DNA from 3 places in the Saccharopolyspora gregorii genome. Region 1 is predicted to be linked to each of the others. Evidence: riboswitches for the same ligand, from Rfam matches in the RefSeq annotation. Region 1 holds a riboswitch; each other region holds the start of a gene.

What was found. Region 1 has a riboswitch for thiamine pyrophosphate ahead of thiD (bifunctional hydroxymethylpyrimidine kinase/phosphomethylpyrimidine kinase). Riboswitches for the same ligand answer to the same signal wherever they lie in the genome.
Region 2: another riboswitch for thiamine pyrophosphate. It lies ahead of thiO (glycine oxidase ThiO); the one in region 1 lies ahead of thiD (bifunctional hydroxymethylpyrimidine kinase/phosphomethylpyrimidine kinase).
Region 3: another riboswitch for thiamine pyrophosphate. It lies ahead of H1226_RS24495 (thiamine ABC transporter substrate-binding protein); the one in region 1 lies ahead of thiD (bifunctional hydroxymethylpyrimidine kinase/phosphomethylpyrimidine kinase).

The regions. Positions count from the first base shown of each region.
Region 1 is NZ_CP059556.1:5,248,546-5,253,291, forward strand. Features, by position in the region: gene H1226_RS22765 (polysaccharide pyruvyl transferase family protein) at 1-222, shown strand, start outside; gene H1226_RS22770 (hypothetical protein) at 248-457, opposite strand; gene H1226_RS22775 (TenA family protein) at 712-1,425, opposite strand; gene thiD (bifunctional hydroxymethylpyrimidine kinase/phosphomethylpyrimidine kinase) at 1,445-2,278, opposite strand; TPP riboswitch at 2,272-2,367, opposite strand; gene H1226_RS22785 (lipoyl domain-containing protein) at 2,400-2,672, opposite strand; gene H1226_RS22790 (hypothetical protein) at 2,942-3,211, shown strand; gene H1226_RS22795 (hypothetical protein) at 3,286-4,017, shown strand; gene H1226_RS22800 (hypothetical protein) at 4,069-4,458, opposite strand; gene H1226_RS22805 (hypothetical protein) at 4,623-4,746, shown strand, end outside.
Region 2 is NZ_CP059556.1:436,852-441,597, forward strand. Features, by position in the region: gene H1226_RS01980 (S1 family peptidase) at 7-1,128, shown strand; gene thiE (thiamine phosphate synthase) at 1,426-2,100, opposite strand; TPP riboswitch at 2,164-2,269, shown strand; gene thiO (glycine oxidase ThiO) at 2,259-3,374, shown strand; gene thiS (sulfur carrier protein ThiS) at 3,362-3,562, shown strand; gene thiG (thiazole synthase) at 3,564-4,325, shown strand; gene H1226_RS02005 (FUSC family protein) at 4,433-4,746, opposite strand, start outside.
Region 3 is NZ_CP059556.1:5,600,037-5,604,782, reverse strand. Features, by position in the region: gene H1226_RS24510 (AraC family transcriptional regulator) at 1-835, opposite strand, end outside; gene H1226_RS24505 (FAD-dependent oxidoreductase) at 1,330-2,298, shown strand; gene H1226_RS24500 (4a-hydroxytetrahydrobiopterin dehydratase) at 2,304-2,597, opposite strand; TPP riboswitch at 2,668-2,778, shown strand; gene H1226_RS24495 (thiamine ABC transporter substrate-binding protein) at 2,825-3,871, shown strand; gene H1226_RS24490 (ABC transporter permease) at 3,868-4,746, shown strand, end outside.

The DNA of each region.
Region 1 (4,746 bases):
CTGATGGCCGCGGCCGCCGGGGCGCACGGCGTCGCCGTGTCGATCAACTCCGGGTACTACACGAACAAGCACCGGTCGCTGATCCAGCGCGGCTCCGGCTGGGGCCTCAGCGAGGGCCTCCAGGTGCCGCCGCAGCCGCGGGAAGGCGGCTACGAGCGGTCGACGCTGGACGCGTTGCAGGAGGCCAAGTCGAAGCTCGCCTGGTCCATCTACGGGGACTGAGCCGCCGGGCCGGGCAGCGGCGCGCTCAGGCCGCCGCCTGCCCGGTCTCGCAGGTGCCCTCGGCGCGGGGCCGCAGCACGTGGATGTCCGCGGACGATTTCTCAGGCTCCGTTTCCGCCTGGGCGGACTCGGCGTCCGCCCGGCGGTCGGCGATGTAGAAGGGGGCTGCGGCCAGCACCGGCACCAGCATCCCCGCCAGCATGATCAGAATTGAAGTCCCCGTACTCAAGGCCACCGAACCCCGCGCGGTGGGAGGCGGACCTCCCACGACCGAACACGCCGAACGAACGTGTCGTGAGCCTCATCGTCGTGGCTGAGGGTGTTCGTTAACACCGCCCGAAAGTGCTCCTGATCACGCTTCCCGCGAGCGCCCGCACCGCGGCTGACCACCCGCGTCACCGCCCCCGCCGCGCCGCAGGACACGTCGCGGAGGGTGATCGGGTCCGGGCATCCGCCGCAGCGCGGAAACCGTGCCGCCGCAACGACTTCTCACGCCGGGAGCCACTGCGCCGTCGGCCACCGCTCCAGGCGCCACGCGCCGTCCCAGAACATCCACTCGTACTCGGTGGCACGCGAGAACGCGGCCAGCATCCGCTCCCGCACCGGCTCGTCGGCGGCCGCGGCCGCCCGGTCGGTGAGCTCGCGGGCCGCCAGCACCGCTTCGGCGAACTCCTCGTCGGCGTAGGTCTCGATCCACCGCCGGTACGGGTGCGCCGACACGTCGCCGACGGCGGCGAGGATCTCGCTGCCCACGTGCTGGTACACCCAGAAGCACGGCAGCACCGCCGCCAGCAGCACCGGGTAGGGGTCGACCAGCGCGCTCGCCCGCAGGAACGAGGTGTAGGCGGTGCACGACGGCGAGGTCGCCACCCCCGCCAGGTCGTCCGCGGAGAGCCCGAACTCCTCGACGTAGCCCGCGTGCAACCGCCGCTCCTCCACCAGCGCGCCCCGCGCGGCCCCCGCGAGGAACGCCGCGTCCGCCGGATCCTCGGACCGGGTCGCGGCCGCCGACAGCGCCTGCGCGAACGCGATCAGGTAGCGGGCGTCCTGCACGATGTAGAACGCGAACCGCTCCCGGTCGAGGGTGCCGTCGGTGAGCGCCGCGTTGAACGGGTGCGCCACCACGGCCCGCTGCAGCTCGGCGGTGCGTTCCCAGGCGCGGGCGCAGAAACCGCCCGCGGGCGGATCGGGCAACCTGCTCATGACCTTCGTCCCTCCGATCTCACCACCAGCGGTGGAAGTGGTGCACGGGCCCGTGCCCGCGGCCCACGTCGAGGCGCTCCGCGGCCCGCAGCGCCCCGGTCAGGTAGTCCTTGCCGTCCCGCACGGCGGTCGCCCAGTCGGACCTGCGGGGGCGCAGCGCCGCGATCGCCGCGGACAGCGTGCAGCCGGTGCCGTGGTCGTTCGCGGTGTCGATCCGCTCGCTGCGCAGCCACCGCACCTCGCCGTCGCCGCGGAACAGGTCCGCGCTGGCGGGTTCCGCGCGCAGGTGCCCGCCCTTGAGCAGCACCTGCTTCGCGCCCAGGTCGGCGAGCCGCTGCGCCTGCGCGGCCATCTCGGCCGAGCCGGTGATCTCCGGTTCGCCCAGCAGGTCCGCCGCTTCCGGCAGGTTCGGGGTGATCAGGTCGACGCGCGGCAGCAGCTCGTCGCGCAGCACCGCGACCGCTTCGTCGGCGAGCAGCCGGTGGCCGCTCTTCGCGACCATCACCGGGTCCAGCACCACGTGCGGCGGGGCGTAGCGGTCCAGCACGGCGACGACCGCGCGGATCACCTCGGCGTTCGCCAGCATCCCGATCTTCACCGCGTCCACCCGGACGTCGTCGAGCAGCGTCGTGAGCTGGGCGGTGACGAACTCCGGCGGCACCTCGCGGACCTCGGCGACACCGGTGGTGGTCTGCGCGACCAGCGCGGTCACCGCGGACATGCCGTAGGCGCCGTTCGCGGAGAAGGCCTTCAGGTCCGCTTGGACGCCGGCTCCGCCGCTGGGATCGGTCCCCGCGATCGAGAGCACGTTCGGGACCCGGTCGGATCCGGGCAGGGCAGCACGAGTGGTCACGTCGGTGACGTCCCTCCGCTAGCACGAACTAGGTCAGGTTCGACGGGTCTGCTCTCAGCCCGGCCGTCCGGGCACCCCGCGTCACTGGCCCCAACCTAGCAACGGGCGTCAAGCCGCGGACTCACTCGACGAGGCCGATGATCGCGCCCGCGGTGAACCGCTCCCCCGCCCTGCCCTGCCGCCACAGCGTTCCGCTCGCCGGGGCGCGCACCGTGCGCGGGGCGCCGTCGGTCACGACCTCGGCCACCGGGGCTCCGCTGCGCACCCGGGCGCCGTCGGAGACCAGCCAGCGGGCGAGGGAACCGGGCTCCCGCGGATCGTCGTGCGGACGCGGGAAGTGCAGGTCCGTCACGGGGTGCGCCTCCGGGTTCCGCTCGCTCGACGCGCCCAGCATGAGCGGTGATCCTTCTCACCACAAGCGGGTTCCGGGCCCGGCGCCCTGGTTCGGGCGGCCCAGCACCGGGTCAGCGGCGGGTCGAGACCGCTCCGCCGAACAGCCGCTCTCACACGATCGGAGCAGCGCAGCCGCCGATCGCCCCCGCCACGCGAATGCAACGTGCGCGCTGATCGTTCCGTCTAGAGTTCGAGATCCGGCCAGTGGACCGAAGCCGGACGAACTGCGCGCCCGCGGGTCGTCCTGACAGGTATGGGGGTGGGACGGCAATGTTCCCCGATCAAGAGCACGTGTGGTGGATCGTCGGAGCGGGCAAGCGGGTCCGGCACGCGATCACGGTGCGCCCGGGCGCCAGACCGGCCGGTGATCCGGTGCAGACCCTGTGCGATGCGACGATCAAGCTCCCGCACGAGACGTGGCCCGCCACCAAGGAACCGTCGAGCCGCCGCATCACGGAGCGTTGCGCGGAGTGCGAGCAGGCGGTCGACGAACAGCTCGCGCGTGACGGCGATCTCGTAGTCACCACCTGGGACGCCTAGGGCGAGGGAAGTCACACCGCTCAGGGCTGATCGCCTAGTGAGGCGACCCTGCGTGGCGGATTAAAGTTGACGCAATGGACACCACTGCCGACGCCCCCCAGACCGCCCGTTCCCGCCGCTCCGCCCGGCCGGATCCGGCGGAGGTATGGGCTCCGCTGGCCGGTCTCGCCGACGCCGCAGCGCAGGGCGGGACGTCCGGAGCCGTCGCCATCACCCGCGGGTTCGACCGCAACAGCAGGCTGCGCGCCAAGGCGCTGCGCGACCTGCTGGAGGAGCGCGGGGTGGCGGCCATCGAGATCACCCCGGCCGTGGGCAGCGAGCGGCTGCTCGCGGACAGCGAGATCACGTCGGTGGTGAACCTGATCGGCGCCGGTTCCTGGCAGCCGTACCGGCTGGCCGCGAAGCTGCGCGCCCCGCTGCTGGCGGTGCGCGGCGACGAGGAGGCCGGGCAGGACTCGCGGGACGTCATCGGCGTCACCGCCGCCGAGGACCGGCGCGACGTCGCCCTCTCGCACGTGGCGGTGCGCCCGGAGACCGAGGGCCAGGGCAGCCTGATCGTCACCGCCGACGGCGAGCCGATCTCGGTGCCCGGCGGTTCCGCGGTGGTCACCCTGCGGGAGCAGCGGCTGGAGGTCCGGCTCGCGGGCCCGGACTTCGCCGAGCAGACCTTCACCGCCACCGAGGTGCGGGTGGAGACGGCTGACGCGCCGCACCGCCTGGTGCGCGACGAGCTGCCCATCGCCGACTTCGAGGGCGCGCTGACGTTCACCGCCGAGCCGGGCGCGCTGACGGTCCGCCCGGTCTGACCTGCCGCTTCCTCGCGCGGCCCCGGCGTCCGGGGCCGCGGGGAAGCGATGTCACAGCACCCGGTTCAGCAGCGCGACCAACGCCGCCAGCACCACGCCGACCAGCGCCAGTGCGAGCGGGGCGAGCGTGCCGGGGAACAGCGCGTTGGCGATCGTCCAGCCGAGCACGAACAGCGCCACCAGGCCCAGCAGCCCGATCATCGCGGTCATCAGCGGCCGGTGCCGCGGCAGCGCCCGCAGGTTCCCGCGGGCGACCGGCGTCATCCGCTGGAACGTGATCCACACCGGTAGCGCCACGAGCGCCACGACGAGCACGCCGAACAGCGAGTCGGCCCGGCTCGGCTCGTGCCCGAGGCCGAGCAGCAGGCCCAGCACGCCGACCGCGAGGACCAGCAGCACGCGGTGCAGGGTGCGCCACAGCATCCCGTCGTATCCAGCCATGATCGCAGTCTCCCAGCAGCGCTCACCCGGTGGTGGAACCCCGCGGGCACGGGCCGGTGGAATTCCAAGATTAATCAGGCGAACACCCGTCACGTCCGTGATCCTGAGTCGTCTTACCGGTGGAGGACGCACCGGACGAGCGTTCCCCCAGGGAGGGAGGCCACGTGGCTGACGACGAGAAGTGGCAGGTGAGCTGCCGCGATGTGGCGGGCAGGCGGCGGAACATGGCGGTGTACGTGAACCAGGGCAACGTCGTGGTCGTCGCTCCGCCCGGGGAGACGGCGGTGC
Region 2 (4,746 bases), 1.5 Mb from region 1:
CCACCTATGACGCGCAAGCTCGCGGCCAGAATGGCCGGGACGATCGTGCTGGCGGCCGGAACCGTCGCGGCCTTCACCATGCCCGCTTCGGCGACCGTCGCCCCCGCGCCGCTGGAGAAGGCAGCCACCCAGCTCGAAGCCATGCAGCGCGACTTCGGCCTCACCGCCGACCAGGCGCAGGCCCGGCTGCACAGCGAGGCCATCGCCAACACCGCGGACCGGACGCTGCGCGGCGTGCTCGCCGACGCGTTCGGCGGTTCGCGCTACGACGCCGAGCTGGGCAAGCTCGTCGTCGGCACCACCGACGCGAACCTGGTCGACGAGATCCGCGCCGCGGGCGCCGAGCCGAAGCTGGTCGAGCACAGCACCGCGCAGCTGGCCGGCGTCGTCGACGGGCTCAACACCCGCCAGGCGCCGCAGGGCGTCACCGGCTGGTACCTGGACTCGGCCGCCAACTCGGTCGTGGTCACCGCCGCCGAGGGCGCGGGTGCCGCCGCGAACGAGTTCGTGCACGCCACCGGGGTCGACGCGCAGGCCGTGCGCGTCGTCGAATCCGCGGAGTCCCCGCGCATCCTCGCCGACGTGATCGGCGGCAACGCCTACACGATCGGCGGCAGCGCCCGCTGTTCCGTCGGCTTCTCGGTGGAGGGCGGCTTCGTCAGCGCCGGGCACTGCGGCAGCGAGGGCGACACCACCAGCACGCCGTCCGGCACCTTCGCGGGCTCCTCGTTCCCCGGGGACGACTACTCCTACGTGGAGGTCGCTTCCGGTGAGACCCCGCGCGGCCTGGTGAACGACTACGCGGGCGGCACCGTCGGCGTCGCCGGTTCGACCGAGGCCGCCGAGGGCGCCTCGATCTGCCGGTCCGGCTCCACCAGCGGCTGGCACTGCGGCACCGTCCAGGCCAAGAACCAGACGGTGAACTACGCCGAGGGCACCGTCACCGGGCTGACCCGCACCGACGCGTGCGCCGAGCCCGGCGACTCCGGCGGCTCGTGGCTGGCCGGTGACCAGGCGCAGGGCGTGACCTCCGGTGGTTCGGGCGACTGCACCAGCGGTGGCACGACCTACTTCCAGCCGGTCAACGAGATCCTGGACGCCTACGGCCTGACCCTGATCACGGAGTGATCGGGAGCCCGGTCACCGGGTGATGGCAGCCGGACGGGCTGCGTCTCAGCCCCACGAGACGCAGCCCGTCTCGTTTTAATTTTGCTACTTCTGCTGCGTAGCACGGGGGTGGCGGAACCTCAGCGGGATTCTCGCTGCGGGATCTTTTTCACCGGTGGCTCCGCCACAGGCGAAAAAGCTGTCCTCGCGAGAATCCCGCTGAGAACCCGCGGGTGGTCCCGTTGCGTGCTGGGTCTCCGCTCAGCGGCTTTGCCGCTGACAGGAAAGAGTCGCGACCCGGCCGGGCCGGGTCGGTGGTCAGGTGGGTAGTCCGGCCTTGAGGGATTCGGCGGCGGCGCGCGGATCGTCGGCCTCGGTGATGGCCCGGACCACCACGATCCGCTCCGCGCCCGCCGCGACCACCTCGGCGAGGTTGTCGTGGCCGACGCCGCCGATCGCGAACCACGGCCTGCCGTGCCCGCGGTGCTCCGCGGCGTGGCGCACCAGCTCGATGCCCGCCGCCTCCCGGCCCGGTTTCGTCGGCGTCGTCCACACCGGGCCGGTGCAGAAGTAGTCCACGCCCGGTTCGGTCGACGCCGCGTCCGCCTGCACCACGTCGTGCGTGGAACGCCCCAGCACCACCTCGTCGCCGACGATGCGCCGCGCCACGTCCACCGGCAGGTCGTCCTGCCCCAGGTGCAGCACGTCGGCCTTCGCGGCCAGCGCCACGTCCGCGCGGTCGTTCACCGCCAGCAGCGCGCCGTGCCGCACGCAGGCCTCCGCGAGCACCTCCAGCGCCGCCAGCTCCTGCCGCGCCTCCAGCGGCGCCCCGCCGGGCCCCTTGTCCCGCAGCTGGACGACGTCCACGCCGCCGGACAGCGCGGCGTCGGCGAACTCCGCCAGATCGCCCCGCTCCGCGCGCGCATCGGTGCAGAGGTACAACCGTGCGTCGGCGAGCCGCGTGCGGATGCCGTAACCGTCCAATCCGGGCATGCCCCCAGGGTAGTCCGCGGCCGGGCGGCGGCTGACCTCGCGCGGGCGGGTGAGTACGGTGGTGGTGGTTGGCACGGGAGCCCGGGATCCGGGCTGAGAGGGGGCGCAGGCCCCGACCGTCGAACCTGATCCGGGTCATGCCGGCGCAGGGAGCGCAGATGCAGCAGCAGTCGTCCGTCACCGTCGTCGGTGGCGGGGTCATCGGTCTCTCCGTCGCGTGGACGGCCGCGCGCGCGGGCCACCGCGTCGAAGTCGTCGATGCGGGGGAGCGGCGTGCGTCGTGGGTCGCGGGCGGGATGCTCGCCCCGGTCGCCGAGGCCGCGCCGGGGGAAGAGGAACTGCTGGAGCTCGGGTCCGAGTCGCTGCGCCGCTGGCCGTCGTTCGCCGCCGAGCTGGCCCGCGGGTCCGGGCTGCCGTCCGGGCTGCGCCGGGAGGGCACGCTGGTGGTCGGCGTGGACGGTGCCGACCGCGCCGAGCTGGACATGCTCGCCGACCACCTCGCCTCGCTGGGGCGCACCGTCACCCGGCTCGGCGGCCGGGAGGTGCGCCGCCTCGAACCCTCGCTGGGGCCCGCGGTGCGGCGCGGCCTGGAGGTGCCCGGCGATCTGGCGGTGGACAACCGGCTGGCGCTGGCCGCGCTGCGGGCCGCGGCGGAGGCGGCGGGCGTCCGGTTCCGCGCCGGGGCGGCGCGGTGGGTGCGGCCGGGCGAGGTGGAGCTCGCCGAGCGGACCCTGCGCTGCGACGTCGCGGTGATCGCCGCCGGTGCCCGCTCCGGCGAGCTGCACCCGGCGCTCACCGGCCGGATCCGCCCGGTCAAGGGCGAGGTGCTGCGGCTGCGGGCGCGCCCCACCGCGCTGCCCCCGCCCGCGCGCACCGTGCGCGGCCCGGTGCGCGGCAGGCAGGTCTACCTGGTCCCGCGCGACGACGGCGGGCTCGTCGTCGGCGCCACCCAGCACGACGCCGGGTTCGACGAGACCGTCACCGCCGGCGGCGTCCGCGACCTGCTGGCCGACGCGGAACGGGTGCTGCCGGGCATCGCCGAGTACGAGCTGCTCGAAGCCGTCGCCGGGCTGCGGCCCGGCACGCACGACAACCTGCCGGTGATCGGCGAACTGGAGCCGGGGGTGCTGGCCGCGACCGGCCACCACCGCAACGGGTTCCTGCTCGCGCCGATCACCGCGGACGCGGTGCTGGCAGAGCTGTCGGGCCGCGAACCACCGGTCGCCGGACCGGTTCCCGCAGGCGACGGAGGAGGTCGACCGTGCAAGTGGTGATCAACGGGGCGGAACGTCCCGTGCAGGTGGACGCGACGCTGGCGGCGGTGCTCGCCGAGTTCGGCGTGCCCGAGCGCGGCGTCGCCGTCGCCGTGGACGGGACCGTGGTGCCCAGGGCGAACTGGCAGGCGACGGAACTCCGCGACGGGGCGGCCGTCGAAGTGCTCACCGCGGTGCAAGGGGGCTGACGTGGACGACGCGCTGGTGATCGCGGGCCGGGAGTTCGGTTCCCGGCTGATCACGGGGACCGGAGGAGCGGCGAACCTGTCGGTGCTGGAGCGGGCGCTGCTGGCCTCCGGCACCGAGCTGACCACGGTGGCGATGCGCCGCGCCGACGCCGGGGGCCGCACCGGCGTGCTGGACCTGCTGCACCGGCTCGGCATCGAGGCGCTGCCGAACACCGCGGGCTGCCGCACGGCGGCGGAGGCGGTGCTCACCGCGCAGCTCGCCAGGGAGGCGCTGGGGACGAACTGGGTGAAGCTGGAGGTGGTGGCCGACGAGGACACGCTGCTGCCGGACCCGGTGGAGCTGCTGGACGCGGCCGAGCAGCTCGTCGACCAGGGCTTCGTGGTGCTGGCCTACACCAACGACGACCCGGTGCTGGCGACGCGGCTGGAGGACGTGGGCTGCGCGGCGGTGATGCCGCTGGGCTCGCCGATCGGCACCGGGCTGGGCATCCGGAACCCGCACAACATCGAGATGATCGTGTCCCGCGCGTCGGTGCCGGTCGTGCTCGACGCGGGCATCGGCACCGCCTCCGACGCGGCGCTGGCGATGGAGCTGGGGTGCGACGCGGTGCTGCTGGCCAGCGCCGTCACCCGGGCCCAGGACCCGGAGCGGATGGCCGCCGCGATGCGCGCCGCTGTCGAAGCGGGCCGCCTCGCCGCCGGGGCGGGGCGCATCCCGCAGCGCTTCTGGGCGCGAGCCTCCAGCCCCGGCCTGCCGAGCTGAACCGGCTGCCCGGCTGAACCGGCTGCCCGGCTGAACCGGGCCGCCCGGCTGAACCGGGCCGCCGGGCTGAACCGGCCCGCCAGAGCGGGCGGGCCGGCCCCCGGTGATCAGCGGATGCGGAGCCGTTCGGTTCGCACGAAGTTGATCGTGTAGCTCTTCCACGGCTCGTTGCCGAGGGTCTGGTCGATCGCCGAGCGCGCGTGCAGCGCGTTCTCCACCAGCGAGCTGGCCAGCAGTTCCGTCGCGGGCGCCCCGGCGGACTGGATGTCCGGGATCTTCGGGTTGCTCCGCCCGCTGAGCAGCTGGTCCACCGCCTTGAGCGCGGGCACCGCCACGGCGAGTTCGCCCTCGGGCCGGAACGCCAGCGTCGCCACGTCCTGGCGCAGCGCGTCCAGCGCGATCGCCGCGGCCCGCGTGGTCT
Region 3 (4,746 bases), 350 kb from region 1:
GGGCGGCGATCGTCACGTCGCCGGTCAGCAGTTCTTCGCGCACCCGGGCTATCCGCTTGGCGCGCAGCACGCCCGAGAAGGTCTCGCCCACCTCCGCGAACAGCCGACCGAGGGTGCGCACCGAGATGTTGTGCGCGGCCGCCACCTCCTCGGCGGACAGGCCGCTGCTGCCCAGCCGCTCGTCCAGGTAGCGCTCCACCGCGGCTCGCCGGGCGGGCAGCAGCGCCAGCGGATCGAGCGGCGTCCCCGGGTGCAGCGCGCCCCAGACCAGTTCGAGCAGCGCGTTGCGCGCCGCCACCGCAGACCCTGCGGGCAGCTCGGGCAGCACCGGATGGAGCGCGTCGAGGTAGCCGCGCAGCAGCCGCACCCCGGGAACCCGGCCGCCCGCCGGTTCGCCGACGCGCAGCGGACAGCCCACGTCGTCGAGGATCCCGCGCGGCACGACGAGGCTGCGCGCGGTCAACGGGCGGTCCGCGCTGCACCGCGCCGGGCGGCGACTGTCCCACACCAGCACGTCCCCGGGGACCAGCGACCACTCCGCACCGCCCTGCTCGAAGCGGACACCCCCGGCGTCGACGAGCAGCACGACGACGAAGTCGCCGTCGGTCCCGGCGAGCTGGCGGGCACCGCGCACCCCGCTGAACGGCGCGGTCGCGCACTCGACCAGCGCTAGGTCGTCGATCCGGTGGCGGTGCAGCGAGGCGCGGAACCCGTCCGCGGGTGGCGGTATCCGCACCGACCAGGGCAGGTCGGCGGTCGCCAGCGCGAACTCCGCTTCGACGGGGCTCGCGCGGCGGGGCCCCTCGACCGGCAGCGGATCCGGACGGTTCGACATCGCATCACACCGTTCGAGAGCGGCACGGCGCCGCGGAGAGCGAGCAGGTTCGACCGGAGGAACACCGCCACCGCGCCGAATAGTTCCGGTCGACCGGTGCGCATCGGGACCGGTGCCGGATCGCGATGATTGCCGATCGGCTGACCCTCGATCGAGGACGAACGGCGGGGCGACCGCGATTCCGGCGCCCGCCACCGCACCGACCCGGGCACGTCCGAGTGAAAGCGCTGCGGGGTCGGTAGCGCAGCGCGGCCCGCCGCGAACTGCGGGCGGCGCACCCCGGAACAGCTGAGTCGCACGCCGTGACCAGGCGATTTACGTTGTGCGCATGCAGCACATCACCCTGATCTGCGGAGACTGCAACGGCAAGGGGTGCAGCAACTGCGGCGGCACCGGCACGATCACCATCGTCGAGGACTAGGACCGCGCCGAGCGGCCGCGAAACCCGCCCCGAGCAGGCCGTGCGCGGCGGGCAGCGCTGCTAGCGTGCCGAAATGGCCGCCAACGGGACCGTCCTGGTCATCGGAGCCGGGGTGATCGGGCTCAGCACCGCCGTGATCCTCGCCGAATCCGGCGTGCCGGTGCGCGTGCGCACCGACGAGCCACCCGCCGACACCACCTCCGCCGTCGCCGGCGCGATCTGGGGGCCGGCGCTGCTGCAACCTGCCGACCGGGTGCGCCGGTGGGTCGCCGACACCTACCGCGCGCTGGTCGAACTGGCCGCCGACGACACCAGCGGAGTGCACCTCGCCACCGGGCGGATGGCCGCCCGCGTCGACCTCGGCGACCAGCTGCCGCCCGAAGCGCTGCTGCTGCCCGACCTGCGCCGCTGCACCCCGGACGAGCTGCCCGCCGGGTTCCGCAGCGGCTACCGGGCGACGCTCCCGCTGATCGACATGCCGCGCTACCTCGAACACCTCACCGGGAGACTGCTCGCCGCCGGCGGCGAACTGCTGATCAGCCCGGTGTCCTCGCTGGCCGACGCCGCGGCCGAAGCGGACCGCATCGTCAACTGCACCGGGGTCGGCGCGCACGAGCTCGTCGGCGACCCCGGCGTGCGGCCCGTGCGGGGGCAGCACGTCCTCGTCCGCAACCCCGGCATCAGCGAGTACTTCGTCGAAGTCGGCGCCGGACCCGAGTTCACCTCGTACGTCCCGCACGGCGACCGAGTCGTGCTCGGCGGCGTCGCGGGCGAGCACGACTGGTCCCGCGCACCCGACCGCGACGACAGCGCCGCCGTGCTGCGCCGCTGCGCGCAGGTCGAACCGCTGCTCGCCGGCGCCGAAGTCCTCGGCGAGACCGTCGGACTGCGCCCCGGGCGCGACGCCGTGCGGCTGGAAACCGAACGGTTCGGCGGCGCCACCGTCGTGCACGACTACGGGCACTCCGGCTGCGGGGTGTCGCTGTCCTGGGGCTGCGCCGCCGAAGCCGCCGGGCTCGTCCTCGGCCGACCGGTGCGCTGACCGGCTCACGCCAACGCGTCGACCACCCCGTCGATCTCCTCCGCCAGCGTGAAGTCCTTCGCGGTGAGGCCACCCGCCGAATGCGTCGAGAGGGCGAACACGACGGTGCGCCAGCGGATGTCCAGATCCGGGTGGTGGTTCTCGCTCTCCGCGATCTCCGCGACCCGGTTCACCGCCTGGATGGCCTGCGGGAAGCTCGCGAACTCCACGCTCCGCACGATCGTGGTGCCGTCCTGGGCCCACTCCGGCAGCCGGGACAGCGATTCGGCGACCTGGGTGTCGTTCAGCAGTTCGGTCATGCCCACATGGTGGTCGTCGGACGGCCGGAACGCGACCGTCGACCCCCGGCTCGGTGGCGGCACGTAGACTGCCGGTCGCCACGGGAGTCCAGCGCGCTGGGCTGAGAGGAGGGGCGCATCCCCTCGACCGTCCGCACCTGAACCGGATCATGCCGGCGCAGGGAGGTGTCGCGATCAGCTCGAGTTCGCACGCGTGGCCGAGACCGGTGTGCTACTCGGGAGGACCGTTGAACCCCTTACTGCGCTGGGCCGCGGCACTCGCCGCCGCCGCGCTCACCACCGGATGTTCGCTCATCGGGAGCTCCGGCGAGGACACCGCGGCGCGCACCGTCACCCTCGTCGCGCACGACTCGTTCGTCGCCGACCCGGCGCTGCTCGCCGACTTCGAGAAGCGCAGCGGCATCCACCTGGAGATCCGCAACAGCGGTGACGCCGGAGAGCTGACCAACAAGCTGGCGCTGTCCAAGGCGGCACCGCTCGGCGACGTCGCCTACGGCGTGGACTCCACCTTCGCCTCCCGCGCGCTGCGCGCCGACGTGTTCGCCCCGTACCGGCCCGCCGCCGCCGACCGCGGACCGCAGCGCTACGCCCAGGACCAGCAGAACCGGCTCACCGCCGTCGACGTCGCCGACGTGTGCCTGAACATCGACACCGCCTGGTTCGCCGCGCACCGGCTGCCGGAGCCGACGACGCTGCGCGACCTCACCGATCCCCGCTACCGAGACCTGACCTCGATGCCGGACCCGACGACGTCCTCCCCTGGCTTGGCGTTCCTGCTCGGCACCATCGACGCCTTCGGCGAGCCCGGTTGGCAGGACTACTGGCGCGCCCTCGACGCCAACGGCGTGCGGCTGTCCTCCGGCTGGGAAGAGGCCTACAACCAGGACTTCTCCGGTTCCACCGGCCAGGGGCCGCGACCGATCGTGCTGTCCTACGCGTCCTCGCCCGCCGCCGAGGTCGACGAGAACGGTGCGCCGCGCACCAAGGCCCTGCTCGACACCTGCTACCGGCAGGTCGAGTACGCGGGCGTGCTCACCGGCGCGAAGGACCCGCAGGCGGCGCGGGAAGTGGTGGACTTCCTGCTCTCGTCCGAGTTCCAAGGTCAGGTCGCCGACCAGATGTACGTGTACCCCGCGGTCGACGGGGTGCCGCTGCCCGAAGGCTGGGCGGCCAGCGCGCCGCTGCCGCCGCGGCCCGCGGAACTGCCCGCCGACGAGGTGGAGAACAACCGGGACCGGTGGGTCGAGCAGTGGCGGACGCTGGTCCGGGGATGACCGGCGAACTCCGCCGCCGGGTTGCGGTGGCGCTGGCCGCGGCGGTCGTCCTCGGCTTCCTCGGGGTCTTCTTCGCCTGGCCCGTCGCGGCGATCATCGGGCTGGGCGTGCGCGGCGACGTCGGAGCGGTGCTCGCCGAGCCGGCCACCTGGCGGCTCGTCGGCTTCACCCTCGGGCAGGCCGCCGCGTCCACCGCGGTCGCGCTGCTCTGCGGGCTGCCGCTCGCCTACGTGCTCGCCAGGCTCGTCCTGCCCGGTACAGGGCTGCTGCGGGTCGCGGTGACCGTGCCGTTCGTGCTGCCGACGATCGTCGTGGGCATGGCCTTCCGCGCGTTGTTCGGCGCCGACGGGGGAGTGCTGCCGATCGTGCTGGCCAACGCGTTCTTCAACGTCGCCGTCGTCGCGCGCACCGTCAGCGGGTTGTGGGGGCACCTGGACCGGCGGATGGAGGACGCCGCCCGATCGCTGGGAGCCGGGCGGCTGCGCACCTTCACCTCGGTGACGCTGCCCGCGTTGCTGCCCGCGCTCGGATCGGCGGCGGCCGTCGTGTTCCTGTTCAGCGCCACCAGCTTCGGGGTGGTGCTGGTGCTCGGCGGCGGTCGGCTGCGCACCCTGGAGACGGAGATCTACCTGCGCACCGTGCAGCTGCTGGACCTGCCCGGCGCCGCGGCGCTGTCCCTGCTGCAGCTGGTCGCCGTCGTCGCCGCCCTGCTCGTGGCCACCATCGCGCGCCGCCGCCGGGAGACCGCGCTGCGGCTGCGCGCGCCCGCGACCACCGCCCGGCCGCCGCAAGGCGCCGAGTGGTGGATCGTCGGGCTCGCCGGTGCGGTGCTGTGCGGGCTGCTCGCGCCGATCGCCTCCCTGCTGGTGCGGTCG